3 regions of the Halomonas profundus genome follow, and region 2 is predicted to be linked to each of the others. Evidence: predicted binding sites of a transcription regulator. Region 2 holds the regulator's gene; each other region holds the start of a gene.

Region 1 (10,357 bases), 1.7 Mb from region 2:
TCTGGTTGTTGTGTATATACACATTCTTGCTGTTTTGCCTCTTCTTTTTTACGCCAGTTATCAAAAACGCCGATACATGATGAGTCGAACGCGGTGGTGCGGCATTCGTTTTAGTATGGAAAAAGGCGCTTGGGGCTATGTGATCCGTGCCATCGGTTACAGGTTGCTGACGGTCGTAACATTGGGTGCGCTGGCCCCACTGGCTACGTTCAAGTTAGAGCAGTATATGGCTGAGCGGAGTTACTATGGTGATGTTCGTATTAAGCAAGGTGGGTCTTGGCCGCGTCTTTACTCGTCGCTAACGCATTTGTTTATAGGCATCGTCATTCTGCTGGTAAGCGGAGGTGTTTTTGCTTGGGGTTATGACGGCTTGGCGTCAGCCATTCTTTTTGTTGGTAGCATTTGGGTGGCTATCGGTGTTGTGTATTACCAGGTTAAGAGTTTTGCTTATATGACTTCTCACAAGATGTTAGGCGAGAAGGTTAGCTTTAAGGCTGAGCCTAGAACGGGGGCTATTATCCGGATCTACTTAATTGCAGGTGTCGGGATGGGGGTGATGTCGTTATTTATAATAAGCGTTATGACGGCCGTTTTTGATTTTGGTATTTCGTCAGTCACTTTTGCCCTCGTCGGTGGTGCGCTGAGCTATATCTTTTTATTTTTGCTGTTTCAGGCAATGAAGATGGTGATGATTACTCAGCCTATACTGGGTCATTATGTTCAGACATTCAGTATCATAAATCCCGAGCCTTTACATCAAATCCAGCAGCGTCAGGCAGATGATGCCGTTGGTGCTGAGGGCGTGGCTGATGCACTCGATGTCGCTGGCGCATTTTAATGTTGCAGGCGCAATTCTTTGACGGCGTGACGGCCTATCGTCATGAGGTGTGCATTTCGGTGTTAGATGACCAGCAGGCGCTGGTCATCCACGCAGAAACGCTAGCTGAACCTGCTCGCTGGGAACTCGCCGATCTTCGTGCTCTCCGTGATAGTTCGAGTACAAAACAGCTGACCTTGACCCGTTATGTCTCGTCTGTTGACGAGAGAGATCCTGCACGGCTTATTGTCACTGATAACGACTTTATTGCTTGGTTGCGTGCCACACAGCCTGATCTTTTCCGCCGTGATGTCCGTAAAAGAACCTGGTTGCGCATGGCAGGATGGGGAGCGGGCGCGGTGGCGGCCATTGCGCTGATGCTTTTCGTTATTTTGCCGGGCATGGCCAATATCCTGGCTCAGGCCATTCCTATCGAGCGCGAAGTTGCGTTTGGTAAAGCCGTTACCCAGCAAATCGAATGGGTGCTAAGTAGTTCAAACGCAGGCATGCAGCGCTGCGATTCTCCTGAGGGGGTGGCGGCGCTAGATACGATGCTGGAGAGGTTGACTGCAGGGCGTGATATGCACTACGCCATAGACATTCAGGTTTTCGGTCATTCTGAAGTCAATGCGTTTGCCGCTCCCGGCGGGCAGGTGGTTATCCTGAATGCATTGCTGGAAGAGGCTGAGTCCCCCGAAGAGGTGGCGGGGGTACTGGCTCATGAAATTGGCCATGTGGAGCGGCGAGACCCAATGCGGCAAGCATTACGGGCGGCGGGGGCAGCGGGGCTGCTTAGCATGGTTTTTGGCGATCTTGCGGGTGCCGCGGTGGTGGGTGAGCATTTGCTTACTGCTTCTTATAGCCGGGAGGCTGAAGTCGAAGCAGACCGTTTTGCTCTCGAAATGCTCGCTACGGCGGAAGTTGATGCGGCTGGGTTTGCAAACTTTTTTACGCGGATCGAGGGGCTGGAGGACGGTGATATTGCTACCCCCGAGCATTTATCTACACACCCTGATTCCAGCTGGCGCGGTACCCAGGCCCAGCAATTAGCTGAAAGCCAAGGCGGTACTACTGCGATTCTAACGCCAGCTGAATGGGCGGCCTTGCAAGCGATCTGCGATTAAAGGCTGTTAACGCTGTATCGAGAACCGCGCCACTCTTCATGCTTATGTTTCGTCGTCTCCCCATTTTTCCATCGCGCGTTTGTCGTCGGGTACCCGGACGATGTGGCCGACTTCCAGCTTGTTGTGGCTTTGGTGGCGGCCGCCGTGGGTATCGATGATCGCGGCTACTTCGCCGATGCTGACGGCGTCATCTTCTCGGTAGGCTTCTACTTTGACGCGCACCATGGCGCCTTGGTAGCGGGCGGAAATAATATCGCCTGGGTCGGGTTGGCTGCTTTGATCCGGGTGTTTTTTAAAGTACTGCATAACACTGGCGTTGCCGGGTTCATCCCATTCGATATGCTGATGCATCGCTGTCTTCCTTGCCTTGTTGAGTGGCGTGATATGTGTTGTTTCAGTGTAGTGCCTTCAACGGGGTTATGTATCCTCTGGGCTGTTTTCTTGTCCCACGTATTGAAAGAGAAAGTTTAGCGCTGCCGGTAGGCTGGCGCGCCATACTTTCCATGTATGGCCACCGGGGTAGAGGTCGAGGCGCACATCGTTGGGCTGGATGCGTTCCATGGCTTGACGCAGTATGCGGGCGTGAAATTCAGCATCATAAACGTCGCTACGCCCGGCGCTGATATACAGCGGTACGGGGGAAAGGTCGCCCTCATCTTCGGTACCGCGAGGGGTTACGCGCAGGCGATACTCTTCCAAATAGTTGGTGTAGTTAAGGTTTTGCCACAGCTCGCGATCAAATCGGCCCTGGTCATTGATAAATGAGGGGTGGCGCCAGGCGGTGGAGTTACGCGGCGGCAGGGGGACGTAGCTGGCGGGGCTTAGCGCGGCTACCGCGGCAAACAGTTCAGGCCGTTCCAGGGCAAAGTTGAGTGCGCCGTAACCGCCAGCGGAATAGCCTGCCACGCCACGCAGGTGGCGCTCTTGTCCCACGCGATAGGTTGCTTCCACATGTGGCATTAGGTCGTTAAAAAATGCGCTGCGGGCGGGTTCGTTGTGGCCATCTACCCACCAACTGCGACTGCCGGGCATAATGAAAACGGCCGGAGGAATATGCCCGGCAGCGATTAACCTATCCGCCACCTGCTGCAAGTTGCCGCGAGAAACCCAGTCGCGGTCAGTGTTAAATGAGCCGTGCAGCATATAAACGACCGGATACGCGTCTGTCGCTTGGGCGTCATAATTGTCGGGTAAATAAATACTGTAGGGGTAGTCGTAACCTAGCGTGGGCGAGAAAAACTGATGGTGTTCAACCTCGCTGGCTAAGCTATGGCCACTGAACGTTAGCCAGCCAATAAATGCCGTAAGTAGGGCGTGAAATCGGTACGAGAATACTGGTGGCTTGGGGATGAACACGTTTCCTCCGGGAATTAAAACTGTTCAATGGGGTCGGACAGCGCGAAGGCTTTTATTGTTCATCATAGCCATATAAGACAGTCAGTTAGCATAGTCATTCATCATCGCCATGCAAAATGCCAGGGTAGGAGTAGGTCGAGGCGGGAGGCCCAATGCGCAAAATTGAAGAGATCTATTGGTTGCGTGCTTACGGCTGTATAGCCGTTTTTTTGTTTCACTTACTAGATCATGTCAATCAGCGCCTCGATAACGTTGCCACCGATTTGATGCGCATACCGCTGGTGTTGGGTACCCCGATTTTCCTGTTTATTGCGGTCTTTGTGTTTGCCGTTCGCTACGATAAATCCGTGCCGGAAGGGTTCCTTGCCCAGCGCGTGAAGTATGTAATGGTGCCCTATTTTGTGTATGGCTTTATTTATTCGACGGCTGAATGGCTAAGCCAACAGCCATCGGATGAACCGGTGGGGTTCGTGGCCAACGCCATTGAGTATTATGTGTACGCGGGCTGGCATGGCTATTTTTTGATTATTGCGATGCAGTTTTATGTGGCCTATTGGCTGTTTACCCGTTGGCAGCTGTGGCGTTTGAACCCGGTGCCGTGGCTGTGGGGCGCTTGTGTGATCAGCATGGCGTATTGGGGGTTGGCTTACTGGTTTGAGGTTGACCTGCCCGGCTATCTGCTGTGGATTGCTCCACTGGGTTGGATCTATGTGTTTTTTCTTGCCCTGGTGCTGGTGCGCTACTACCCGCTACCCCCTGAGAGCGTGATGCTGGCGCGGCCTGCCTGGATGCAGCAAATGGCCCGCCCGGTCTGGTTGGTGCTAATGGTGGCGCTGATTATTGCCGCGACCTTTGCAGGTTGGCTGGCCTTCTCTTCCAAAGAGGTGTGGGTCATTCCTTTCTTCGTGCTGTTCACGCTGTGTGCCATGCGCTACTTGGCCGGGCGTCCTGCGCCTTTGTGGGTGCGCCACATTAATGCGTATTCGTTTGGCATTTACTTGGCTCACCCCATGTTCTTTGTGCTCGCTGATCTGGCTGTCGAGCCGTTGTCGTTGCCCATTGGCGTGTATGCACTGGCGCTTATGGCGGTTGGTGTGGTGGGGTCAGTGGGGCTTAATAAGCTCGCCAATACCACGACACTGGGCGCCATGCTGTTCGGCAAGCGACTAAAGGTAAGTTAGTCAGAGAGTGGCGGTGGATGGTATCTGTGGATGATATCGGTAGAAAACGCATCATGGGCGTGGAGTGAAAGCCGTAACCGGGGCGTTAGCCAGAAAAGGGTTTTCTGGCTCTTTCGTTAGTCTAAGCAGGTTTCCGTTGTAGGTTTTTAAACGCGTAGGGCAAGCGTGTAAACGTTGCAGAAAATCGTCGATCGCGCTGTTATCGTCCAGCTCAGGGTCAAACCCACCCAAGCGTTCTAGCCAGGCTCGCCTCACGGCAATGTAGGGCGGCAAAAGTAAAGCACTGGCCAATAAGCGCCGCAGGATGCGTTCCGACAGCGATGGCCGGGTGAGGCCAATAATCAAGGCGTCAAGGGTGTAAGTGTTGAGCTGTGAATAGAGTGCACACCAAAGCTCCGCAGGCAGTGGTTTTTTCTGTAGCGCAATGATGAGCCACTCTGCTTGGCTGGTAAACGCGGCTTTATTCAAGCGAGCCCCCAGCGGCCTTGATGGTGTAATCAGCGAATGAGCATGGTAGCGCTGTTCAATAGCACTCAGGCGTGCTTGCGCTTGAGTGGCTGTCACCAAAATGGGCAGCAAGTGGTCGGCGACACCGGATTCACGTATGGATTTTAAGTGGCGTGGCAACATTTCACCCGTCACCATGGCATCAACGATAAAGCAGACCGATCCCATTTGCCGACTCCGATTGTGAGCAAATCTATCAAATTGTAATTTATTGTAGTAGCTGGTTTATTTGCGTAGCAAGTAAAAAAATTTGCGAGCTAAAAAACAGCGCTAAGTATGACTTGTGCACTTTGATGGGGCGCTCGGCATTATTTTTGTTCTATTTTGGTGCATAAGAGGTTTTTTTGACGGTTCAGAACAGCCTGTTGCGCCGTTATGCGTCATCAAGAGGCATTCGAAGCCATTTTTTAATGTTTATAAAACAGATAGTTGTTGTTTTTTTATGCCATATTGGTGCAGTGTTGGCATGTTCTCTGCATTGTATTTGCAAGCGGCTAGCGGGCCGTAGGCATAAGCCCTGCGGCGTGCTAAAACGATAGCCGGTCTGAAATGCTCGCTGAGCGATTTGTTAACCAATGTCAGGCAAACGTTGAGCGAACAAGAATGACAAACGTGCGGTTTAGCACGTATTTTGTCGAACAACACTTTTATCGGTAGCTTACTGTCGTTAGCTTTAAGCCACGCTCATACCGGAGGACACTATGTCAGCCAAGACTCTCGCGCTAATTGAAGAACACGATGTTAAATGGGTAGACCTGCGTTTCACCGACACTCGCGGTAAAGAACAGCACGTGACCGTGCCTGCGCGCGATGTAGACGAAGAATTCTTCGAGAATGGCCAAATGTTCGATGGCTCTTCTATTGAAGGTTGGAAGGGCATTAACGAATCCGACATGATTCTGCGCCCGGAAGATGGTACGGGTTACCTCGACCCCTTCACCGAAGATGCGACGCTGGTGCTGCGCTGTGACATCATCGAGCCGGCCACTATGCAGGGCTATGATCGTGACCCGCGCTCTATCGCTAAGCGCGCAGAAGCTTACCTGCAGTCTACTGGCCTGGGCGACACCGCGTTCTTCGGCCCTGAGCCTGAATTCTTTATCTTTGACGAAGTGCATTGGAAGTCTGATATCCAGGGCTCCATGTACAAAATCACCTCCGACGAAGGCGCTTGGGCAACCGACAGTGTCGTGGAAGGCGGCAACCTTGGCCACCGCCCGCGCGTTAAAGGCGGCTACTTCCCGGTTCCTCCGGTCGATAGCTTCCACGATATTCGTGGCGCAATGTGTAATACCCTGGAAGCGATTGGTCAGACCGTCGAGGTACACCACCACGAGGTTTCCAACGCAGGTCAGAACGAAATCGGCGTTAAGTTCAACACGCTGGTGAAGAAAGCTGACGAAGTTCAGGAAATGAAGTACGTGATCCACAACGTGGCCCACGCGTATGGCAAAACGGCCACCTTTATGCCGAAGCCGCTGGTCGGTGATAACGGTTCGGGTATGCACGTTCACCAGTCTTTCTGGAAAGATGGCAACAACCAGTTCGCCGGTGACGAGTACGCTGGTTTGTCTGAAATGGCGCTTTTTTACATCGGCGGCATCATCAAGCACGCCCGTGCCCTGAACGCCTTTACTAACGCTTCTACCAACTCGTACAAGCGTCTGGTGCCTGGCTTTGAAGCGCCGGTCATGCTGGCCTACAGTGCCCGCAACCGTTCGGCTTCAATCCGTATTCCTTACACCGCCAGCCCGAAAGGCAAGCGTGTGGAAGCGCGCTTCCCTGATCCGACTGCCAACCCTTACCTGGCGTTCTCTGCCATGTTGATGGCGGGTATCGACGGTATCAAAAACAAGATCCACCCTGGCGATGCCATGGACAAAAACCTGTACGACCTGCCGCCAGAAGAAGGCAAGTCAGTACCGACTGTGGCGCACAGCCTGGATCAAGCACTGGAAGCCCTCGACGCTGACCGTGCGTTCTTGACCGAAGGTGGCGTGTTCACCGACGAAATGATCGATGCCTACATCGACCTCAAGATGGAAGAAGTGGAGCGTATTCGTATGACCACTCACCCCATCGAGTTTGATATGTACTACAGTTGTTAAGTACAGCTGTTAAGCACAGCTGCTAATCAGCGTTCCTCGCCTCTGGCTGTTACTATCAGCCAGGCGGTGGTAACAATGATTGCCAATAGAACCCCGCTACGGCGGGGTTTTTTTATTGCTGGGAGGCTGAGAAGCGTGCCAGAGGGGCGATGAGCAGTGTGCTGGTAGCTCTCTTGGGCGTGGGGTAGTGGGTGGCACGGCGTTCGGGCAGGCGGTTTACCGGGTGACCGATCAGCACGGCAACGTTACCTTTACCGATAACCCAGAGCAGTCCTTTAATGCTCTACGATCACTTTTCGATCGCTCTGCCCCAGCAAGGCGCACAGGTGGAAGAGGGAATGACCGTGGTGGAGGTGGTTATTGCGCCACCGTTGCGCGACGACCATCAGGTACGGCTGTTGGTGAATGGCGAGATTAGCCAGAAAGCGCTGCACAGCGATGTCTTCTGGTTAACGGGCCTGCCGCAAGGGGGCACGAGATCCAGGCAGAATGCTGGAGAGCAGCCAGCGTTTACAGCACCGCACGGCAGCGGTGACGATTACGGTTCCTTAAGAGCGCTTTAATAAACGCGATCAAAAAAACAGCCCTAAGTATTACCTACCAAAACCTGGGTGCACTAAAGTGGTGCATGAGCAGGAGCATTTGGCACGGCAAGTGCGCTAAAACGATTCGCGCTCTTTCGCTGCGATGCCCGCAAGCCGTGCAAATGGACATAAACGTATAGTTGGCGCGCTTTTTGCAGCTCCCTCATTGATCATCCACCTGTAGGTCTGTATCGGCGATGGAAGACGCGATTTTTCAGGACACCACCATGCATCAGCGTTTGCTTGAGCATCTCACCACAGCGGTATTGCTGCTAGACGGCGAACTGCGTGTGCGATGGATGAACCCTGCCGCTGAAGCGTTGTTAGCGGTCAGCCTTAGCCGTGTTCACGGCATCAGCCTGGATACGCTACTTGGCGGGGATGTAAGCATTGACGAAGTATTGGCCAAGGCGCGGGATGCGTTTCACCCCTATACCCAGCGTGAAGCACGCATTACCCCGTTGAATAGCGAACCGCTCACGGTGGACTACACGGTGACGCCCTTATCCGACGATGAGCTGCTACTGGAAGTAGAGCCGCGGGATCGGCTGATGCAGATCTCCCGGGAAGAGGCGCTAACCACACGCCAGGAGACCATCAAGGTGCTCGCCCGCGGGCTCGCCCATGAAGTCAAAAACCCGCTGGGTGGCATTCGCGGGGCAGCACAGCTACTAGAGCGTGATCTAGACGACCCGGCGCTGCGCGAATATACCCATATCATTGTTGAAGAGGTGGATCGGCTGCGCGACCTGGTCGACTCCATGCTCGGCCCTAACCGGATGCTTAAACACGAGCCAGTCAACATCCACAAGGTGCTGGAGCGAGTGCGGGCGCTGCTGATTGCCGAACACCCTAGTGTGACAATCAGCCGTGATTACGACCCCAGTTTGCCCGACCTTTCCGGCGATGAATCGCAAATGATTCAGGCGGTGCTCAATGTGGCGCGCAATGCGGTACAGGCCATGAGCGATGCACAAACGCCGGAGCCCACTTTAATACTACGCACCCGCGCCCGTCGCCAGTTTACGCTTGGCGCCGAACGTCACCGGCTGGTCAGTGAAGTCGCCGTGATCGATAACGGCCCCGGTATTCCCGATACGCTGCAGGAAACACTGTTTTACCCCATGGTGTCGGGACGCGCGGAAGGCAGCGGCCTTGGGCTCTCTATTGCCCAGTCGATTTTGCACCAGCATCAAGGATTGATTGAATGCGATTCACGTCCTGGACACACCGAATTTCGTTTACTGATTCCCATGGTTATTAATTTCACCGGAGAAGCGTCATGACTGAGGCTGCACGTAATGATGTTGCGCGGGTGGTCATTGTCGATGATGACCGCGCTATCCGCTGGGTGTTGGAGCGCGCCTTGGCGCAACCCGACCTTGACGTTGAGTGTATCGAGCGCGCCGACGTTGCCCTGACACGTTTGTTGGAAAATCCACCCGACGTGCTGGTCACCGATATTCGTATGCCGGGTATCGATGGGCTGGATCTAATGTCCCGGGTACGCGAAGCGCATCCTGACCTGCCGGTGATCGTGATGACCGCGCACTCCGACCTGGACAGCGCCGTGGCCTCGTATCAGGGCGGGGCATTTGAATACCTGCCCAAGCCGTTCGATGTTGATGAGGCCCTAGCGCTGGTGCGCCGCGCCGTGGCCCACGCCCGTGAACGCCAGCGTCCGGTGACCGTGCCGGAAGGCTTGAACGCCGAAATTATCGGTGAAGCCCCCGCCATGCAGGAGGTGTTCCGGGCCATTGGTCGCCTCTCACACTCCCACATCACGGTGTTGATTAATGGGGAGTCGGGAACCGGCAAAGAGCGCGTTGCCCAGGCACTCCATCAGCATAGCCCTCGTGCGGGCAAGCCGTTTATTGCCCTCAATATGGCGGCGATTCCCCGTGATTTGATTGAGTCTGAGCTGTTTGGTCACGAGAAGGGGGCTTTTACCGGGGCGACCCAGCAGCGCCAGGGGCGGTTTGAGCAAGCCAACGGCGGTACGCTATTTTTAGACGAAATAGGCGATATGCCCGCTGAAACCCAAACGCGGCTACTGCGCGTGCTGGCCGATGGAGAGTTCTATCGCGTTGGCGGGCATACGCCGGTCAAAGTGGATGTGCGCATTATTGCTGCCACCCACCAAAACCTAGAAGTGTTGGTGGATGACGGCCGCTTCCGGGAGGATTTGTTCCACCGCCTGAACGTGATCCGTATCCACCTGCCCAAGCTTGCCGAGCGCCGCGAAGATATCCCTCGTTTAACGCGGCACTTTTTAGCTGAAGCGGCGAAAGAGCTGACGACCGATATCAAGGTGCTGACCAGCGAAGCGGAAGCCCACCTAACGCGTTTGCCGTGGCCCGGCAACGTGCGGCAGTTAGAAAATATCTGCCGTTGGCTCACCGTGATGGCATCAGGGCGTGAGATTCTGGTTGAAGATCTACCGCCGGAGCTGCGTTCACCCAGCGCTTCTGAAAGCAGTGCCCACGGCGATTGGCGCACGGCGTTTCGTGACTGGGCGGATCATGCCCTGGCCGAAGGCCATACCCATCTACTGGAAGAAGCGGTGCCCGATTTTGAGCGGATTCTGATTGAGACAGCGCTAAAACATACCGGCGGGCGCAAAGGTGAAGCCGCCGAGCTGCTGGGCTGGGGGCGCAATACGCTCACGCGTAAACTGAAA
Region 2 (10,357 bases):
GTCTTAAAGAGGCTGTTTTTAAAGTGCGAGGGTTTCGCGCAGGTGTTTGAAGAGCTTGCGCGAGCTGGTCGGCGGTTTGCCCTGTTCGCGTTCCCGCTGGGCGTTGCGAATCAATTGACGCAGTGTCTGGCGATCGGCGTCGGGGTGCTCCGCCATAAACAGGTCAACTGCCGCATCGCCCTCGTCAATTAAGCGTTCCCGCCATTTTTCCAGTCGGTGGAACGCGTGGTCGCGCTGCTTTTGCTCCTGGTCGATGGAGTCGAACACGGCTTGAATGGCGGTAAGATCCTCTTTACGGATCAGCTTACCGACATACTGCATATGGCGGCGGCGACCTTCATGGGAGCGAATACGCGAGGTTTCCTCGATAGCGCGTAGCATATCGTCAGAGAGGGGGAAACGGGCGCGTTCCGCCGGTCGCATGGCGATTAAGGTTTCCCCAAGTGCCTGTAAGGCATGCATTTCGCGTTTGAGTTGCGACTTGCTAGGGCGTTCTTCCTGTTCTTCTACTTCAACGGGATCGGGACGTTGCTTACGCATAGTGTGACTCACAGACAAGATTCGTGGCGGCATTATACCAGCTGCGAGTACAACATTGATTCGCCGATGACACTCTCTTGCAAGACTTTGGTTGAGAGGCATTCGGTTGAAATAGGAGGCCATATGGCACAGGCATTTGATGCATCCGCGCAGCAGTCGCTATTGACCGCGCGCGCCGAAGAGGCGTTAGCGCTGGCGAAGCGCTTGGGCGCGGATGCTGCCGAAGTAGGCGCAAGCGTCGATCAGGGTATAGGCGTTAGCGTACGCCTGGGCGAAGTTGAAACGGTTGAGTTATCCCGTGACCAAGGCATTGCCGTCACGCTATACGTGGGTCAACGTAAAGGCAGCGCTTCATCCACTGATGCCAGCAGTGCCTCGATCCAGGCAGCCGTAGAGAAAGCGCTGGCGATTGCCCGCTATACCGGCGAAGACCCGGCCGCAGGGTTGGCCGATGCCTCCCTTATGGCTACTGAGTTGCCCGATCTAAAAGTGCACTACCCCTGGGCGCTCACAACGGATGAGGCGATTGAGTTAGCGCTTGCCTGCGAGCAGGCGGGGCGAGACGTTGACGGCATCTCACAGTCAGATGGCGCGTCTCTCTCCAGTGGCGAAGGGGTGCGCGTTTACGCCAATAGCCACGGCTTTTTAGGTACCCAAAAGGGCAGTAGTCACTCTCTTTCTTGCATGCTGATTGCCCAAGACGCGAGCGGTATGCAGCGTGATTATGACTACACCTCTGCCCGTGACCCCAAGGCGCTACGTGACCCCGCTGAGGTGGGGCGCGAAGCCGCGATGCGTACGCTGCGCAGGCTAGGTGCTAAACGGCCGCCAACGGGCACCTTTCCGGTGCTGTTTGACCCATCGTTGGCCAGTGGCTTGATTGGCCACCTGCTCGGTGGGTTAGCCGGTGGTGCGCTTTACCGGCAGGCCTCGTTTTTGTGCGACCGGCTCGGTACACCATTGTTTCCCGACTGGTTTAGTCTTGAAGAGCGGCCAATGGAGATTGGCGCTACGGCAAGCTCACCGTTTGATGGCGAGGGCGTGCAAACGCGCAATAATCGCTTTATCGATCAGGGACGCATTGCCAGCTATATGCTCTCTTCTTACAGCGCTCGTCGTCTCGATATGCAAACCACGGGCAATGCCGGTGGGGCACGTAACGTGCGTTTAGCAACGCCACTGCAATCACGCGAAAGCTTGTTGCAAGAGATGGGGCGGGGTATTTGGGTGACTGAGTTGATGGGCCAAGGTGTCAACGGTGTGACCGGTGACTATTCCCGCGGTGCAGCAGGTTTTTGGGTCGAAAATGGAAAGGTGCAGTACCCGGTCGAAGAGTTCACCATTGCCGGAAACCTGGAGCGGATGTTTGCTGGCTTAGTAGGTATTGGCGATGACACTGATACCCGTGGCAGTGTTCACACGGGTAGCTGGTTGATTGATGCCATGACCGTGGCGGGGGACTAACAAGCCAAGCGGCGGCTTACTGATCCTCCTCAAAGCGGGCGTCGAACAGCGCTTGAATCGCTTCAAGCGCCTGTTCGGCGTCATCGCCTTCGGCGGTGATTCTAAGCTCGGTGCCACAAGGTGCGGCAAGCATCAGCAGTGACATGATATTGGCGGCGTCGGCGGCCTGTTGCTGTTTGTAAACGCGTATTTTTGCCGTGAACTGTTGGCCGCATTTGACCAGTTTTGTCGCCGCGCGAGCGTGTAGCCCGCGTTGATTGGTAAGTGTAAGTATGCGTTCTGGCACCCTGGTTCCTTTTCGCCGAGTGGTGTCATTAATGGATAGACGCGCTTAAGAGGTCTCTGGCCGCTCGTTAGGTGTGGAAGCGCTGACGAGGGGAGCGGCCAACTGTTCGCTTATGGTGTAGTGCAGACCCAGTTCGCGGTGGCGAAGTTGAACTTCGCCCATGCTAGGAGTCAATTTTTCCGCTAACTTCTCGGCCATATAGACCGAGCGGTGCTGGCCACCAGTACAGCCAATCGCGATAGTCATGTAGCTACGTTGGCTATTCTGGTAAGCGGGTAGCCAACGCTCTAGCCAGGCCAAGATGTCGTCGCTCATGGCATCAACAATCGGATAGCTGTTCAAAAAAGCCACGATTTCCGCGTCGCGGCCAGTGAACTGGCGCAGCGTTGGATCCCAGTACGGATTTGGCAGGCAGCGCACATCGAAGACCAGGTCGGCGTCTAACGGTACGCCGCGTTTATACCCAAACGATTCCAGCGTTAGCGTCAGCTTGTCGCGCCGCTGATGGGCTACTTGGTCGGTAATGCGACGGCGTAAATCGTGCACCGATAATCGTGATGTATCGATCAATAGATCGGCCAGATCGCGAATATCCTCTAGCGTCGTCTCTTCTTTATTGATCGCCTCTTCCAGCGTCATTTCGCTATCGCGGGTCAGCGGATGACGGCGACGCGTTGCTGAGTAACGCTCAAGCAGTATGCGCGCATCGGTGGTCAGGTAAATAACTTGAAAGACGATTTTACGCTGGCGCAACTCGTCTAATAAAGAGGGCAGGCGCTCCAGAGCTCCCGGCAAATTGCGGGCATCAATACTCACCGCTAAATGTGCTCGGTCGCCCTGGTCACGCAGTTCATCCACCAACGACCCCAGCAACATAGCTGGGAGGTTATCAATCGCGTAGTAGCCAAGATCTTCCAGCGCTTGCAAGGCGATAGATTTACCTGACCCGGAGCGGCCGCTAATGATCACCAGTTGCATAGAGTCTCTCTTTGCTTTGATCAAGCTGCGTTGAGGGTGGTGAGCGGATAACCTGCTGTGATCTGCCCTGAACAGGGTTTCAGACCCTTAGGCCGCTGATTGCTCGCGAATTTTGGCGGTAATCAGCTCAAGCAGTTCGCGCTGGCTGGCTGCTTTACGCAGTTGCTGGCGCGTGTCCGCATCATTCATGATGGTCGCTACCTGACCCAGTAGTGAGAGATGCGTGTCATCTGCCTCTTCGGGTACCAACAGGACAAACACCAGATCTACCGGGTCGCCGTCGATAGCGTCAAAATCGATCGCTTCAGCCAGTTTCAAAAATCCAGCGATAGGGGCGTTGCAGTGGGGGCTACGCGCATGAGGAATAGCCACGCCGTTACCAATACCCGTACTACCTAAGCGCTCGCGGCCGATTAAACGGCTAAACACTTCTTGGCTGTCCAGGCTGGGGATATTTTGGGCGATAAAGGTGCTGTAAAACTCCAGCACCCTTTTTTTGCTGCCCCCGGGGACGTCGAACAGAACGCGTTCCGGGGGGAGTATGGTTTCCAACGTCATTGAATTAACGCACACCGGCGCCTTGGGCGCGAGCTTGTGCTTTTTCCTTGTGTTTAACGAGTTGACGGTCGATTTTGTCCGCTAGTGCGTCGATAGCGGCGTACATATCACTGTCTAGGGCTTCCGCATGTAAGTCAGCACCTGCGGCGTGCAGCGTACAGGCGGCCTGCTGGCGCTCTTTCTCCACTGATAAGGTGACTTGCACCGTAGTTATATTGTCGTAATGGCGCTCTACACGCTCAAGCTTCTCGTTGACATAGTCACGCAAGGCGTCAGTCAGTTCTACGTGATGACCAGTGATATTTACTTGCATTGACGTGCTCCTTATCCATCGGACTGTACTTCGATTGTAACCCTTTTTGCCGCGTTGCAAAGCCCTTGTCGAGAGTTTCCCTGAAACGTTAACGAAGTTAGCGCAAACGACGCCGTTCACTGGAAGAGGGAATGCCCATGGCTTCACGGTATTTCGCCACCGTACGACGCGCCACTTGAATCCCTCCTTCGCCTAATAGCGTCACTAAGCGGCTGTCTGAAAGCGGCTTGCCGGGCGGCTCCTCTTGAATCAGTTTCTTGAGTCGTGCACGGATGGCGGTGCTGGAGTGGCTGTCGCCATCTTGACCGCTCACCTGGCTTGAGAAAAAGTATTTGAGTTCAAACACACCACGGGGTGTATGGATATATTTTTGCGTCGTTACCCGTGAAATAGTCGACTCGTGCATCTCCACGGCTTCGGCAATGTCGGCCAGTATCAGTGGTTTCATGGCTTCTTCGCCGTGCTCTAAAAAGCCAATCTGGCGGGTAATGATTTCGCGACCAACACGCAGCAGCGTATCGTTTCGGCTAGAGAGGCTCTTGATCAACCAGCGCGCTTCCTGCAAGTGCTCTTTGAGAAACTGGTTGTCATCGCTTTTATCCGCACGCTTAATCAAGCTGGCGTAGTCGGGCTGAATGCGCAGCCGTGGCAGGGCCTCGGGGTTGAGCTCTAAATGCCAGCCTTCATTATCGTGGCGGACGACTAGATCGGGGGTGACATAGCTGTCATCGGTGTCGCCGTAGGCGCTGCCTGGGCGTGGGTCTAGGCTGCGAATAAGCAGGATGACATCGGCCAGCTGTTCGTCGTCGAGCCCTAGACGGCGTTTCAGCAGACGCATATCGTCTTTGCCAAGCGCTTCGAGAAACTGCCGCACCAAGCGGCGGGCGGGAACCAGCAGTGGCGTATTATCGGGGAGAGCGGCGAGCTGCAGCATCAAGCATTCACGCAAGTCACGGGCAAATATGCCGGTCGGCTCAAACTGCTGGAGCTTGAGTAGAATGGTTTCCACTTCGCGTTGGCTTAGCCCGTCAATGCCCTGGGCACGAAGCCCTTCACGGATGTCGTTGAGCGGCTGGGTCAGGTAGCCGTTGGCGTCTAGCGCGTCGATTAAACTTTCCGCGACAAGCTGCTCGCGAGCGCTAAAATCGGTCATGGCGAGTTGCCACAGCAGGTGGCCATGAAGGCTCTGCCCGGCTGCCTGGCGCTCAAAGTCGGGGCCTTCGCTGCTGCTGCCCCCCTGGCTTCCCATATCTTGATAGGTATCTGACCAGTCGCTATCTACCGAGAGCTCAGTAGGGATGCTCTCTGACCACTCTTCTTCCTTAGGCTCGCTGACAGCCTGTTCACTAAATTCATCTTCCTGCTCCAGCATGGGATTGGCATCGAGGGCCTGCTGAATTTCTTGACGAAGATCCAGCGTAGAGAGTTGCAGCAGCGCAATGGCCTGCTGCAACTGGGGCGTCATGGTCAGCTGTGTGCCGATACGCAGTTGGAGAGAAGCTTTCATGACCATCTGAGAACCACTCGTTAATCAGAATGCTCCACCCTAGTGCGAGTGAGTGCTTGGCGCAAGTGCAATAAGCATGCCATTGGTCGTAAAGTTGTTTTAAAGCGCTATTTAGGGGCGATTAAGGCAAAAACATTACAGGCGAAAATCGGCGCCCAAATACACATCCCTTACTTTTTGGTTGGTGAGAATCGAGGCGGGCGAGCCACTGGCGATGATTTGCCCATCGCCGACGATATAGGCGATATCGCAAATGTCTAGTGTTTCACGCACGTTGTGATCGGTGATCAGCACGCCGATATGGCGCTGTTTCAGTGCACGAATGATGGTTTTAATCTCACCTACCGAGATGGGGTCAACGCCCGCAAAAGGCTCATCGAGCAGAATAAAAGCGGGCTCTGTGGCTAGCGAGCGGGCTATTTCTACACGCCTGCGCTCGCCGCCCGAAAGGCTCATGCCCAGGTTGTCGCGAATATGGGTGATATGGAAGTCTTCGAGTAGCGCTTCCAGGCGCTGTTCGCGATCGCTGCGGTTAAGCTCTTTGCGGGTCTCGAGTATCGCCATAATATTCTCGGCAACCGAGAGTTTGCGGAAAATAGACGCCTCTTGAGGTAGATAGCCAATCCCCGCGGCTGCGCGCTCGTGCATGGGGGCGCGCGTTAAATCCACATCGTCGATACCCACCTTGCCAGCGTCGGATTTGACCAGCCCAACAATCATATAAAATGAGGTGGTTTTGCCCGCGCCGTTGGGGCCCAAAAGGCCAACGACACTGCCTTGGGATATCTCTAGATTGATGTCTTTGACCACTCGGCGGCGTTTGTAGCTTTTAGCCAGGTGGTGGGCATAAAGGGTTTTGATCGGCGCAGTGTCAGCAGTGGCCACAGCTAGGCTCCCTATTGTTCAGGCTGAAGGGTCATGCGTATGCGCTGGGGCTCGCTGCCATCAACGTCAGAGCGCGCTTGAATCACTTCTCGGTCAATAAAATACTCAAGGCGACCGCCACTAAAGGTGTCCTCTTGCTGGGTCAGTTCGGCTTGGTCGATCAGCTCTACGCGACGCTCGGCGACGTGATAAATAATCCGCCGCGCCCAGCCTTCCGTGGGGCCTTCTTGCCCTTCGCCTTGATGGCGCAAGTAGGCGCGCTCACCGGTAGCGGTGGCTGTCGAGAGTTCGCCCGCGTCGTTGCGTTCGATCTCTACCCGCTCGCCGCGCAGCTGCATTTCGCCTTGGCGAATGTCCACATCCCCAGTATAAACAGCTGTGCCTGCCCGCTGATCAAGATCTAAACGGTCGGCTTCCACTTCCACTGGGGCTTGTTGGGAAGATGAGTTGGTTTGGGCTAACACTGATAAAGGTATCGCTAAACCGAACAGTGCAGTGTAGAGCAGGGCTGGGGAAATCATGGCTTTCATGGCGGTTCCTATTAGCGTTGTGTGGCCGGGGGGTGCGTGCCGCGCACATTATCCGTTAAGCGAACCTGGCTGGTGTTAAGCCAAACGTCCATATGTGAAGCGCTCATTTGCTGTGGCGGTTGCTGCATCAATACCGGTGTGTCACTCCATGCATGCTGCTCGAGGCCATCATAGTGCAGTAGCTCGGTATCTAGCTGCCAGCCTTCATCTGGTGCAAACAGCCGAGCCGAACCTGACAGCAGCAGGGCTTGGGTAGCGGTGTTGAGCGTGCCTACAGCGGCGCTGGCCAGCCACTGACGGTTTTCGCTGTCATACAGTACTGCCTCGGGCTCTTCCGTCCAGGTTTCGCTGCGCTGCGGGGTATGGATAAGGCGCGGTGTTTTTAGCGACTGCATGACACTGCCGTTATCCCCGAATAGGGTAATCTCGGCATTTTCCAGCACGTGGCCAGGTTCCTGAGCCTGTGCTTCGGGATCGATGCTGGTGTCTTGAGGCCCGCGGGGGTCAAGCCATACCAGCAGAATCCCCAGCGCGATGACTAGCCCGGCTAACCAGAGGCGTACTTTAAAGCGTTTAAACATTTACGTGCGGCCGTGCAGATAGGTGTCGAGCACCGCGCCCCAGTGTCCTTGAGATTCAAGCAGCGTATCGCAGATCTCACGTACGGCACCGTGGCCACCCAGGCGTTCGGTAGTCCAGTCGGCGTGGGTATGCATATAGTCCGGCGCGTTTGGCACGGTAATGCCGACGCCGCAACGTTTGATAGCCGCTAGGTCGGGTAGGTCGTCGCCACAATAAGCCACCTGCTCTAGTTCAATATCGAGGCGCTGGCAGAGCCCGCGCAGTGTGGCCAGCTTGTCTTCACAGCCTTGGTGAACATGGTCAATGCCGAGTGCCGCCGCGCGTTGGCTAACCATGGGGGAGTCGCGCCCGGTAATCAACGCGACATGTACGCCCACGCGTTTGAGAAGCTTTAGCCCGTGGCCATCCTGGGTGTGGAATGCTTTGATTTCGATACCATCGGCCTGAAAGTAGAGGCGCCCATCGGTAAGGACGCCGTCAACATCCAGTGCTAGCAGGCGTACACGGCGGAGTCGGTCGAGTAGCGAGGCAGGTAGGGTCATAGAACCTCCATATCAATCAGTTCGTAAAGCAGGTCGTGTTGGCGCCGCTGGGTTAAATAACGCCGCTGGCGAGCAGGTCGTGCATATGTAGAGCCCCAATTGGGCGCTGTTGTTCATCAACCACCGCTAGCGCGGTAATACGGCTTTCTTCCATGATACGTACCGCTTCGGCCGCCAGGATATCGGGGCCTATGCGCTTGCCCGGCCGGGTCATGACATCATCAACGCGCACGTCGCGCAGATTATGGAATTGATCCAGCGTGCGGCGTAGATCGCCATCGGTGTAGACCCCCGCTAATCGTCCTTCGCTATCCACTACGCAGGTAAAGCCAAGCCCTTGCCGGGTAATTTCGAGTAATGCGTCGCGCAGCGGGCTGCCCAATGCGACTTGGGGCAGGCGTGCGCCGTCGTGCATGAGGTCTCTAACGCGTAGCAGTAAGCGCTTGCCCAAACTGCCGCCGGGGTGGGAGAGGGCAAAATCTTCAGCGGTAAAGCCGCGTGCTTCCAGTAACGCAACCGCCAGTGCATCACCCAGGGCGAGGGCAGCGGTGGTGGAACTGGTGGGGGCTAGATCGAGCGGGCAAGCCTCACGCTCGACGCCACTGTTTAGGTGCGCATCAGCGTGCTTGGCAAGCGTGGAGTGGGGCCGCCCCGTCATGCTGACCAGCGGTGTGCCCAGGCGTTTAAGCAGTGGTAGCAGAGCAGTGACTTCGGCAGTTTCGCCCGAGTTAGAGAGCGCCAACACTACATCTGCGCGGGTAATCATGCCTAGATCGCCATGGCTGGCTTCGCCGGGGTGAACGAAAAAAGCCGGCGTGCCGGTACTGGCAAGTGTCGCCGCTAGCTTGCCAGCAATATGCCCCGACTTGCCCATACCGGTCACCACGACACGACCTTGGCAGGCGAGAATTAGCTCACAGGCGCGATCAAAGCTTTCGTCTAGCTTAGCCTGAAGGCCTCCAATCGCTGCCTGCTCGATTTGTAGCGTACGCAGTGCGCTTTCACGTAGTAGGCTGGAGGGGGCGATAGGCTGGCGCATAGCGTTTTCTCTTAACAAGTGAAAATATACAAGTAGTAACCGGTAAGAATAACATCTCGACACCTCTAATAGGCAGTAATTGAGGCGACTCCCTGGGGGCATACCCGCATCACCAGTGTCGAGAGCAGGTTTAGGCGAGGGTAAGCAAGCCTTTGCAACTTTGATAACCCTGAACAATAGGAAAGCCCATTCGTGCAGTAATGCCTTGTAGCGTTATAGTACAATGTTCGATAATGTTTTAGAAACGCTGTTTTCTAATTGCGATAGCCGCAAGTAGGGTATGCTATACAGCTTTAGTCGCGCCTCGTTAAGAGTCAACTGATCCATGACAGATGCACCCTTTATAGAAATTGAAGAGCTTTACTTTTCGCGTGGTGATCACGAAATTTTCCGTGGCGTGAATATGACCATACCGCGGGGTAAAGTAACCGCGATCATGGGACCAAGTGGTACCGGTAAAACCACGCTACTGAAGCTGATCGGCGGCCAGCTAACCCCGGAGAGTGGTCGAATACTCATTGATGGGCGTGATGTTCATAAACTGTCCCGGAAGGCACTATTCACGCTACGCAAGCGGATGGGAATGCTGTTTCAGAGTGGTGCGCTGTTTTCTGATTTGGATGTGTTTGAAAACGTTGCCTTTCCGCTGCGGGTGCATACGGATTTGCCCGATACCATGGTGCGTGACCTGGTGTTGCTCAAGCTACAGGCGGTCGGCCTGCGCGGAGCGCGACACTTAACGCCTGCGGAGCTGTCCGGAGGGATGGCGCGCCGGGTCGCATTGGCTCGTGCGGTGGCGCTGGATCCAGAACTGATTCTGTATGATGAGCCGTTTGTTGGTCAGGATCCCATCTCTATGGGCGTGTTGGTGCAGCTAATCAAGCGCCTTAATCAAGCGCTGCAGCTAACCTCGGTGGTGGTCTCCCATGATATCAAGGAGACCTTGAGCATTGCGGACTATCTCTATCTGATCGCCGATGGCCAGGTGGTAGCCCATGGCACGCCGCAAACCTTGGACACAAATCAAGATCCCCGGGTTAGCCAGTTTATTCATGGCGAACCTGATGGCCCGGTACCATTTCACTACCCCGCTGAGGCGTTTTATCGCGATATTCTGGGCGAGGCTCCGGTTA
Region 3 (10,357 bases), 2.4 Mb from region 2:
GATATCGCTGTACTTTTGATTGCCGCGTTAATCGTTCTGTTTGTTCGCATCGCGATGGTGGGCTCTATTGTAAAACCACTAAACGAAGCAGTGGAGCATTTTGAGCGTATTGCCCAAAATGATCTCTCTGGTAAAGTAGATGACCGTGGTAGCAATGAGATCGGCAAGCTGTTTAGTGCTATGCAGCATATGCAAAGTAATTTGGTTAAAACCGTTTCTGAGGTACGCGATAGCAGCGGCTCGATTCATATCGGGGCGCGTGAGATTGCCAGTGGTAACTCGGATCTATCCTCGCGTACCGAGCAGCAGGCGTCTTCCCTGCAGGAAACCGCCGCCAGCATGGAGCAGTTAACCTCTACCGTTAAACAGAATGCCGATAATGCCCGCCAGGCCAGCCAGTTGGCGAGCGATGCCTCAAGCACTGCAAGCAATGGTGGTGAAGTGGTTGAGCAAGTAATTACCACCATGCACGGTATTTCTAGCAGCTCGCAAAAAGTGGCGGATATTATTACCGTTATCGACTCTATCGCCTTTCAAACCAATATCTTGGCACTCAATGCTTCTGTGGAAGCAGCGCGGGCAGGCGAACAGGGTCGTGGTTTTGCCGTGGTGGCTAGTGAAGTGCGTAACCTGGCCAGCCGCAGTGCCGATGCCGCCAAAGAGATCAAAGCACTGATTGAGGCGTCATCCACCCAGGTGAAAGAGGGCTCAGCATTAGTCGAAAGCGCCGGTGCGACGATGCGGGATGTGGTCTCCTCTGTGCGCCGGGTGACCGATATTATGGATGAAATCTCCGCGGCTTCTCAGGAGCAGAGTTCGGGCATTGAGCAGGTCAACCAAGCGGTTGCCCAAATGGATGAAGTAACCCAGCAGAACGCGGCCCTGGTTCAACAGGCGTCGTCAGCGGCCAGCTCGTTGGAAGAACAGGCGGCGCGGCTTGAAAGCGTTGTCTCGGCTTTTCGTTTAACTGAGGGGGAGAGTCGTACGCAACACGCCCCGCTTACCTCGCCCCAGCACACGCCACAACACTCATCTCAACAGACACCAGCGCTGATGCGGCCAGCGACGCGTAGCCAAACCAGTAGCAAAACCGCGGCTAGCGCTGAAGATGATTGGGAAGCTTTTTAAGCCAGCGTTTCTCGCCGCTTAGGCTGCGTTCCCCCCTCCGCCATTGCTGTAAGAGGGGGGGGGAGTGAGCGCTTAGTTACCTGACGAGTTTAGTGCTACTGCAACTTCTTCAACCTGTAGCGCCAGACTCTGCAGGCCGCCGCCGGAGAGGTACCACAGCGCGGGCGTTAGCATAATGACCCGCGCTTTCTCAGCTCCCGCATCTAAGAGCGTTTGCGCTAAGGCATCCGCGTCGGCGGGTTCATCGCCAATCGCGGCGCTGCGATCAATCACCAGTACGACCTGCGGATCAATTTCGCTAATCGCCTCAGGAGAAAGCGGGGTAAAGGTACGGGTACCGCGGGTTTCAGAAGTGACACTTTCGGGCATCGCTAATGCTGCAATGCCCAGTACGTCGTGAACGACCGGGTGCTGATTCAGCATCAGATTGCCGCCGTTGTGGGTTACCACCAGCGTGCGAGGAGCGTTGCTTAGCGCTTCGCGCTGGGTCTCAATCTCGGCATGCAGTGTACCAAGCGCCTCTTCGGCTTTGCTTTCCACTGCTAAACGACTCGCTAGTTCGCGTACATTGGCGTCAAAAGTAGCCAGGTAGTCGTCACCCTGTAGGCTGGTGTTGAGCAGCGGGGCGATTTCGCCAAGCCCCTCTTCCCACTCACCCTGGCGGCCAGTGTAAAGAATCAGGCTAGGCTCGCTTTCGCCAAGGGCATCCATATTCGGTGAGCGCAGGCCGCCAATATCGGTGACGTCATCGGCTGCATACTGCTCAAGATAGCCAGGCAGGCTGGCTTTCGGTACACCCACTACCTGCTCGTTTAAACCTAGTGCATCCAGCGTATCCAGGCTGCCTAAGTCGAAGGTGGCGATTCGCTGGTCGGCGCTCGCGGTGGCGCTGGCAGTTGCTAAAAGTATAGCGGTGGTAGTGGTAGCGAACTTCATTGGGTTTCCTTTTGTGAGAAAGAATTTTATATGCGATATTTTCTCATGTTCTCAAGGATGCTGACTTTTGTCGCTACTGGGTGATGGAACAGTATGTTGCAGAAAACGCGACCGCCCTCACAAACTGAGGGCGGTGGGTAGCGCTAACGGCTGTTTAAAAAAAAGAGGGTAAAGAGGTTAAGAGGCGACCCGGAAAGGATTGCGTGGGTCGTTATCCCAGGCCAGGAAGGGTTGGCCGGTCTCCTGGGGCACCATGGTGATGCAGTTATCTACTGGGCAAGTGATCTGGCAAAGGTTACACCCCACACACTCCTCTTCGATCACTTCATAGCGTCGCGCGCCGTCCTGCTCGGTGAGCTTGGCAATCGACTGGTGGGAGGTATCCTCGCAGGCGATATAACAGCGGCCGCACTCGATGCACAAATCCTGATCGATCTTGGCGATGGTTTTGAAGTTGATGTCGAGGTGTTTCCAGTCGGTGGTTTGCGGTATCGCCTTACGGGAGAACGCCTCGATGGAGTCGTAGCCTTTTTCCGCCATCCAGCGAGAGAGGCCGTCTTTCATCTCCTCCACAATCCTAAAGCCGTTGAGCATCGCTGCCGTACACACCTGCACGCTGCCGGCACCTAGGGCGATAAACTCCGCCGCATCCCGCCAGGTGGAAATGCCGCCAATGCCGGAAATGGGTAGCGTTGGAGTGGACGGATCACGGGCAATTTCTGCCACCATGTTCATCGCGATAGGCTTCACGGCGCTGCCACAGTAGCCGCCGTGAGTGCTCTGGTGGCCCACGGTGGGCTTGGCGACCATATTGTCCAGGTCGATACTGGTAATCGAGTTGATGGTATTGATCAGCGATACCGCGTCGGCCCCGCCGCGCAGCGCCGCCTGGGCACCGACGCGAATATCGGTGATATTAGGTGTGAGTTTGACGATGACTGGTTTGGAGTAGTGCTTCTTGCACCAGTAGGTGACTTTCTCGATCAGGTCGGGGTTTTGGCCCACCGCCGCGCCCATGCCGCGCTCCGGCATTCCGTGGGGGCAACCCAGGTTGAGCTCGATGCCGTCCGCGCCAGTGGCTTCCACTAGCGGCAGAATGTAGGCCCAGGCTTCTTCATTACAGGGCACCATAATGGAAACGATCAGCGCACGATCGGGCCAGTCCTTTTTCACCTGAGTGATTTCTTTAAGGTTGATCTCCAGCGAGCGGTCGGTAATCAGCTCGATATTGTTAAAGCCGATCACCTCGCGGTTTTTTCCGTAGTGGGCTGAGTAGCGGGAGGAGACATTCACCGCAGGCGGCTCTTCGCCAAGGGTTTTCCATACCACGCCGCCCCAGCCAGCTTCATAGGCGCGTACCACGTTGTAGGCTTTATCGGTGGGCGGTGCAGAGGCCAGCCAGAATGGATTGGGGGCTTTAATACCGGCAAAGTTAACCGATAGGTCAACGCCATTGACCACGCTGTCACCGCTGTCTTTCTTACCCGGTGGTGTAAAAGTGAGTGTGTTCATGCGGCCTCCTGCTTGGCGACAAGCGCCTGATGAATGGCGTGAGCCGCCAGTTTGCCGTGTTGCACGGCCTGAACGGTAAGGTCTTGACCGGGCTTCACACAGTCGCCACCGGCATACACATTGGGCAGTGAGGTTTGGAACATCTCATTAACGTGAATGCGCTCGCCGTCCCGGGCAAGCTCAGCGGCGGTGGTATCGCTTAGGCTCGCGCCTTCGAAGCCTTGGCCGATGGCGGTGAAGACAGCATCGGCGGCGATCTCAAAGGTTTCTCCAGTAGGGGTTAAGCGGCCCGCTTGATCATGGGTCTTGGCAAAGCGCATGCCCGTCACGCGGCCTTGATCATCCAGCAGAATCTCGTCGGGCTGGGCCCAGGTCACCATCCGCACGCCGTTGGCTTTGGCAATCTCTTGTTCATGGTCGGTGGCGGACATGGCTTCAATGCCGCGACGGTAAACCAGCGTTACCTCCGTAGCGCCCAAGCGGGCCATTTGGGTGGCCATATCGATAGCGGTATTGCCCGCGCCAATCACGATACAGCGTTTGGCCACCGCAAGGCTGCCCAGATCGTCGGTCTGGCGGAGAACCTTGATGTAGTCCACCGCAGGCATCAGACCGGGTGCTTGCTCCCCGGTTAAACCCAGGGCACGGCTAGCGCCCAGGCCCAAGCTGAGAAACACGCTATCGTACTGATTATGGAGCGTAGCAAGCTCCAGGTTTGCGCCCAGCCGTTGGTCGTACTGGATCTCGATGCCACCGATCTCAAGCAAGAATTCCACTTCCTTGCAGGCGAAGTCGTCGGTCATTTTGTAGCGGGCGATGCCGTGCTCGTTCAGCCCGCCAGGCTTTTGTTCGGCTTCAAAGATGGTCACCTGATGACCGAGCATCGCCAGTCGGTGCGCGCAGGAGAGCCCGGCAGGTCCGGCGCCGACCACGGCCACATGACTGCCGGTAGAAGTGGCGCGTTTGAAGGGGTGGCCGTCAAACTGCATGTGGTCGGTGGCATGACGCTGCAGCAAACCGATCAGCACCGGCTGGCATTCGGCGTCGTGGTTGCGCACGCAGCTGCGCTCGCAAAGAATTTCCGTGGGGCACACCCGGGCGCAGCTGCCGCCTAAAATGTTGGCTTCCAGAATGGTTTCCGCCGCGCCGTTGATATTGTTCTCGCTGATCTGGCGAATAAAGCTGGGAATATCAATATCCGACGGGCAAGCTTCGACGCAGGGCGCATCAAAGCAATAGAGACAACGCTGACTTTCGATCATCGCCTGGCGATGGGTCAGCGGCGGATGTAGATCGCTAAAGTTGCTTGCCAGCGTATCCGGGTCGTAGGTGCCGACCTCTTTTGCGCTGGGTAGGTGGTTCAGTGGGCTAGTCACAGTAAAGCCTCCGCTGTTGTTATGGGCACAGCTGTTATCTTTTTACGGCCATCGGCGCATTCAGCTCGGCGCGCTTGGCCAGCAATTCGAAGACACCGGGGTAGGCGGGGCGCTCCAAATAGCGGCCCGCACCGCGCTCGGCACGCAGCTCACCATCCCGCCACACCCATTTGCCCTTGCTAATGGTGTGACGGGCAATGCCGCGCACCGTTTTGCCCTCGAAAATGTTGAAATCGACGTTCTGGTGGTGGGTTTTGGCAGAAATCGTCCGGGTGCCGTTGGGATCCCACACCACGATATCTGCATCGGAACCTACTTGAATCGCCCCTTTGCGCGGGTAGAGGTTGAAAATCTTGGCGGTGTTGGTCGATGTCAGCGCGACAAACTCCTGGGGCGACAGCTTGCCGGTGTTGACGCCTTCATCCCACAACACGGCGAGGCGGTCTTCCACGCCAGCGGTGCCGTTGGGGATTTTAGTAAAGTCATCCTTGCCCGCGGCTTTCTGATCGGCACAGAAACAGCAGTGGTCGGTGGCGGTGGTTTGCAGATTGCCCGACTGCAAGCCGTGCCAGAGCGCTTCCTGGTGGCCCTTGGGCCGGAAGGGCGGGCTCATCACGTGGGCAGCGGCGCGGCCCCAGTCGGTATCCTGGTAGACGCTATCGTCGATGAGCAGGTGCCCGGCTAAGCATTCGCCATAAACCGGATGACCCTGCTGGCGGGCGTAGGCAATTTCATCCACGGCATCTTTGGTGGACACGTGAACCAGATAGATCGGTGCGCCCAGGGTGCTGGCAATGCGAATCGCCCGGCTGGCCGCTTCGCCTTCCACCTGGGGTGGGCGCGAAAGCGGATGGGCTTCCGGCCCGGTCATGCCCTGGGCGAGCAGTTTTTGCTGCATGTGGTAGACCAGCTCACCGTTTTCGGCGTGAACCGTAGGCACCGCGCCTAGCTCCAGACAGCGCGAGAAGCTTTCCACCAGAATGTCATCAGTGGCCATGATCGCGCCCTTGTAGGCCATAAAGTGTTTGAAGCTGTTCACCCCGTGTTCATGAACCAGGGTGCCCATTTCCTCTCGCACGCTATCGTCCCACCAGGTAATCGCCACGTGGAAGGCAAAATCGGTGGCGGCTTTTTCCGCCCAGCCTTGCCAGGTTTCGAAGGCCTCAAGGAGCGACTGACCTGGCTGTGGGATCACGAAGTCGATGATCGAAGTGGTGCCCCCGGCCAAGGCCGCGGCGGTGCCGGTATAGAAATCTTCGCTGGCCACGGTGCCCATGAACGGCAGTTGCATGTGCGTATGGGGATCGATACCGCCGGGCATCACCAGTTGATCGCTGGCATCGACAATTTCACACCCTTCAGGGACATCTAGATCGGTGCCAATCGCATGGATTTTACCGTCGACACACAGTACGTCTGCGCGGTAGGTATCGGCGTGGGTGACCACGGTGCCGCCCTTGATTAATAAGCTCATCGTTCGCTCCTGTTGTTTTTAAATAGAAAACTTAACCAGCAACCTGTTTTTTACCAGCAGAATCATTCACCGTCGGTCAGGCGGGTATAGGTTTCCGGGCGACGGTCGCGGAAGAACTGCCAGTTGTTGCGTACCTCCCGCACCATGTCCAAATCGATCTCGTGCACCAGCAGCTCGTCTTCTGTTTCGCTGGCCTGAGCTTCGATTTTGCCGCGGGGGTTAACGATATAGCTGGAGCCGTAAAAGTCGCCGATGTTCCACGGCGCCTCGGTTCCAACTCGATTGATCGCAGCGATAAAGCAGCCATTGGCGGCGGCAGAGGCAGGTTGCTCTAACTCCCACAGGTATTGGGAAAGACCGGCCACGGTGGCGGAAGGGTTGAAAATCACCTCAGCGCCGTTGAGAGCAAGCGCCCGCCAGCCTTCGGGGAAGTGACGGTCGTAGCAGATATACACGCCGATTTTGCCGTAGGCAGTATCGAACACTGGCCAGTTGGATTTTCCCGGCTTGAAGAAGAATTTTTCCCAAAAACCGGCTACTTGGGGAATATGGGTTTTGTGGTACTTGCCTAAGTAACTGCCGTCAGCGTCGAATACCGCTGCGGTGTTGTAGTAAACACCGGTTTCAGTCTCTTCATACACCGGCACGATGATCACCATGCGGTGCTCGGCGGCGAGCTTCTGCATCATCTGGCAGGTAGGGCCTTCCGGTACCCGCTCGGCGGCGGCGTACCACTTGCCGTCCTGGCTGGGGCAAAAGTAGGGCTGGTTAAACACTTCCTGGAAGCAAAGCACCTGCACGCCCTGGTCAGCCGCTTGCTGAATCATTGGCAGATGTGCCTCGTTCATGGCGTCGCGAATAGCTTCTGGTTCAAGGTCGGTGCTGGTTTTCAGGCCCATCTGAATCAACCCGATTTTCATCTTCTGCATGAGACGCTCCCTCTGATTGTTGATGTGTAGCGTATGTTTGTAGTGTTCTTGAAACTAGTTTTGTAAAGCTGACGAAATAGACAGCTTTTGTTGAAAGTAGCGCTGGGTAGGTGTTTTTAGCAAGTCTTTAAAGGAGATTTGTTAAATCGTCTTTAACTCATTGAGTTTGCTTATTTTTATTGTTCCATTTGGTGATATTCACTTTTTTGGTGAGGTCTTGCACTGTTTTGGATGGTTTTTTTATTCTTTTAAAATCATTGGTTTGGTATATTTATAGCGAGTGTTTTTGGTTTTTTTCTGTTTGAAATTGGTGCAAATATTTTTTTTGATCTAGCTTTGTTTAGTTGGTTTTTGTTTTAGGTGGGGAAAATATAAAGATAACAAGCTAACAATAATAATGTTGTCCAGAAAGGCAGCTTTTTAATCAATGAGTTAATTGATCTGCTTTTTCAAGTAGGCATGCTTATTGCTTGTTTTCTAAAAGCTATGGTTTCTAAGAACGATGGTTTTGAAAAACAATGGTTTCTAAAAGCCATGATTTCTAAGCGCCTTTTTGAAAAGCTCCACTGGCCGTGGGAGCTAGGCAGCGCAATAACGCAATGCTGAGGAGATAAAAAATGACCGAAACAACCTCTCAGATGGTGGATCGAGGTGGGCTGATAGAGCTAGATGTAGGGGACGATGTACGCAGTAGTTCGCGCTTTAATGAGGATATTGCGCCTACCCAGGCCAGCGAGCGCTCCTGGAGTAAGTGGAATATTGCGGCACTCTGGGTAGGCATGTCGATCTGCGTGCCCACCTACACCCTAGGCGGGGTATTAACCGCCTACTTCGGGCTGAGCGTGGGGGAGGCGTTGTTTGCCATTTTGTTGGCCAACGTGATCGTGCTGATTCCTCTTACCTTAAACGCCTTTCCCGGTACGAAGTTTGGTATTCCTTTTCCGGTGGTTTTACGCTCTTCGTTCGGTATTTTAGGTTCCAACGTACCCTGTCTGGTGCGCGCCCTGGTCGGCTGCGGCTGGTTTGGTATTCAAACCATGTTTGGCGGTTTGGCCATTCATCTGTTGCTCTCCGAGTTGATTCCCGCTTGGGCTGCGATGGGCGGTGTTGGTGAAGTCATCGGCTTTTTTGTCTTTGGTGCGATGAATCTCTATGTGGTGATTCGTGGTGCAGAGTCGATTAAATGGTTGGAAACCTTCGCCGCACCGCTGCTGTTAGCCGTTGGTGTTGGGCTGATGATATGGGCGTGGCCAAATATGTCGATGTCCGAACTACTGGCACAGCCGCCGTCGCGGCCTGAAGGGGCATCGGTATACGGCTACTTCTTCGCGGGCTTAACCGCCATGGTGGGTTTTTGGGCCACGCTGTCGCTGAATATTCCCGATTTCAGTCGCTTTGCCAAAAGCCAAAAAGATCAGATCGTTGGTCAGGTGATTGGGCTGCCGCTAACGATGTTTTTCTTTGCCGCACTCGGTGTCGTGTTAACCGCTGCTTCCGAAACGCTGGTAGGGGAAACCGTTGCCGACCCGGTACGTTTGATTGGCTATATCGACAGCCCCTTCTGGGTGGTACTGGCGATGCTGTTGATCATTATCGCCACGATCTCTACCAATACGGCTTCTAACATCGTGTCGCCTACCAACGATTTTCAGAACATTGCGCCCAAATTGATTAACCAGACGCGCGGCGTGCTGATGACTGGCGCGGTGGGCGTGTTGTTGATGGGCTACGATCTGCTGCAAAAAGCGGGCGTTATTCCGCCAGGGGTTTCTCTGGAGCAGATGTACTCCAACTGGCTGCTGGGTTACTCCAGCCTGCTGGGGCCCATCGCGGGCATCATGGCGGTGGACTACTTCCTGATTAAAAAGCAGCGTTTGGATGTGCCCAGCCTGTATATGGATAACCATGCTTATCCTGCGGTGAACATCGCGGGTTTTATCGCCTTTGGCGTGCCAGTGGCGCTTACGTTGCTATCGCTGTTAACTGGCACCATGAACTGGTTCTACGACTACGGCTGGTTTACCGGCTCGGCGCTGGGGGCAATTGTTTACTATGTGGCAAGCCAAGTGTTGGCGTCATCGCCCCAGGCGGGGCCAGCGCCGATAATGGCCAATGAGGCAACCGAGCAGCGTTAAACATACTGCCGGGTTTAGCTGCTTTTGATTAAGCGTAGAAACGCATCGACCACTCGGTTGGGGCGGCGGTCGTGGCGGGTGATCAGCACAAAGGGGATGCGGTAGTGCTGCGTGTTGGCATGCAACGCTCGCATCTTGCCCGCTGCCACCCACTGTGCTGCGACGTGTTCAGGCAGAAAGCCGATAAAGCGCCCGGTAAGAATCAAAAAGGCTGCGCCTTCGCGGTCGGATGCCGAAGCTCGCAGGCTTAGCGCGTCATGCGCCTGCCGGGCCTCAATCGGTAGCGGATAGCGGGGTGAAATAGCCGAGTGTTGGGCGATATCTGCACAGCTAAGCGTATCATCATCCTCAGTAAACAGCGGATGGCCAGCCGCGCAGTAAAGATACGATGGCTCGTCGTAAAGGTGCCGCGCTTCTAAGCTGGTGGGCAGGTTCACTGCAGGCACTACGCCGACGTGCAAGTGGCCATCCATGACGCCTCTAATGACCGCGTCAGAAGGCTCCATATGAATGTGCAGCGTTACCTCATGCTCCGGCGCGCTAAGCTCTGCCAGGGCGTTGGTCACGTGCATGGCGGGTAGCGTTACCAGGTTGTCGGTGATGCCGATATTCAGCTCGCCTTTGATCGTTTGATGCAGCGCGTTAACGTCGCTTTTAAACGTTTCAAGCGCGGTCAGTAGCGTTAACCCTGCCTGATAAATCTCTTTACCCTCTTCGGTTAAACTAAACCCGCCACGCCCCCGCTGGCAGAGCGAAAACCCCAGCCTCCCCTCCAAGTCGTTCATGTGTTGGCTAATCGCCGAACGACTAATGCCCAGCGTGGTTTCCGCCGCGGTAAAGCCACCGCACTCAACGACCGTCTTAAAA

The links. The regulator sigma-54, encoded in region 2, starts transcription at its own class of promoters, with help from an activator protein. The targets are predictions, from matches to a motif close to TGGCACNNNNNTTGCTNT.
Region 1: glnL (nitrogen regulation protein NR(II)) is a predicted target of sigma-54. The motif match lies at 7,819-7,836, and genes of this name have one in related genera.
Region 3: LMS44_RS19720 (NCS1 family nucleobase:cation symporter-1) is a predicted target of sigma-54. The motif match lies at 7,811-7,828, and genes of this name have one in related genera.

The regions. Positions count from the first base shown of each region.
Region 1 covers NZ_CP086344.1:259,294-269,650, forward strand. Annotated here, with positions in the region: gene LMS44_RS01205 (DUF898 family protein) at 1-838, shown strand, start outside; gene LMS44_RS01210 (M48 family metallopeptidase) at 838-1,941, shown strand; gene LMS44_RS01215 (hypothetical protein) at 1,984-2,292, opposite strand; gene LMS44_RS01220 (alpha/beta hydrolase) at 2,359-3,297, opposite strand; gene LMS44_RS01225 (acyltransferase family protein) at 3,450-4,478, shown strand; gene LMS44_RS01230 (hypothetical protein) at 4,530-5,153, opposite strand; gene glnA (glutamate--ammonia ligase) at 5,687-7,093, shown strand; gene LMS44_RS01240 (hypothetical protein) at 7,372-7,656, shown strand; gene glnL (nitrogen regulation protein NR(II)) at 7,905-8,963, shown strand; gene ntrC (nitrogen regulation protein NR(I)) at 8,960-10,357, shown strand, end outside.
Region 2 covers NZ_CP086344.1:1,934,769-1,945,125, forward strand. Annotated here, with positions in the region: gene yjgA (ribosome biogenesis factor YjgA) at 19-540, opposite strand; gene pmbA (metalloprotease PmbA) at 664-2,004, shown strand; gene LMS44_RS08580 (HPr family phosphocarrier protein) at 2,021-2,290, opposite strand; gene rapZ (RNase adapter RapZ) at 2,336-3,268, opposite strand; gene LMS44_RS08590 (PTS sugar transporter subunit IIA) at 3,356-3,826, opposite strand; gene hpf (ribosome hibernation-promoting factor, HPF/YfiA family) at 3,831-4,139, opposite strand; gene LMS44_RS08600 (RNA polymerase factor sigma-54) at 4,237-5,652, opposite strand; gene lptB (LPS export ABC transporter ATP-binding protein) at 5,782-6,531, opposite strand; gene lptA (lipopolysaccharide transport periplasmic protein LptA) at 6,543-7,061, opposite strand; gene lptC (LPS export ABC transporter periplasmic protein LptC) at 7,073-7,642, opposite strand; gene LMS44_RS08620 (KdsC family phosphatase) at 7,643-8,185, opposite strand; gene LMS44_RS08625 (KpsF/GutQ family sugar-phosphate isomerase) at 8,238-9,224, opposite strand; gene LMS44_RS08630 (ATP-binding cassette domain-containing protein) at 9,550-10,357, shown strand, end outside.
Region 3 covers NZ_CP086344.1:4,325,266-4,335,622, reverse strand. Annotated here, with positions in the region: gene LMS44_RS19750 (methyl-accepting chemotaxis protein) at 1-1,128, shown strand, start outside; gene LMS44_RS19745 (ABC transporter substrate-binding protein) at 1,201-2,064, opposite strand; gene preA (NAD-dependent dihydropyrimidine dehydrogenase subunit PreA) at 2,242-3,576, opposite strand; gene LMS44_RS19735 (NAD(P)-dependent oxidoreductase) at 3,573-4,952, opposite strand; gene hydA (dihydropyrimidinase) at 4,987-6,426, opposite strand; gene LMS44_RS19725 (nitrilase-related carbon-nitrogen hydrolase) at 6,489-7,355, opposite strand; gene LMS44_RS19720 (NCS1 family nucleobase:cation symporter-1) at 7,973-9,490, shown strand; gene LMS44_RS19715 (LysR family transcriptional regulator) at 9,505-10,357, opposite strand, start outside.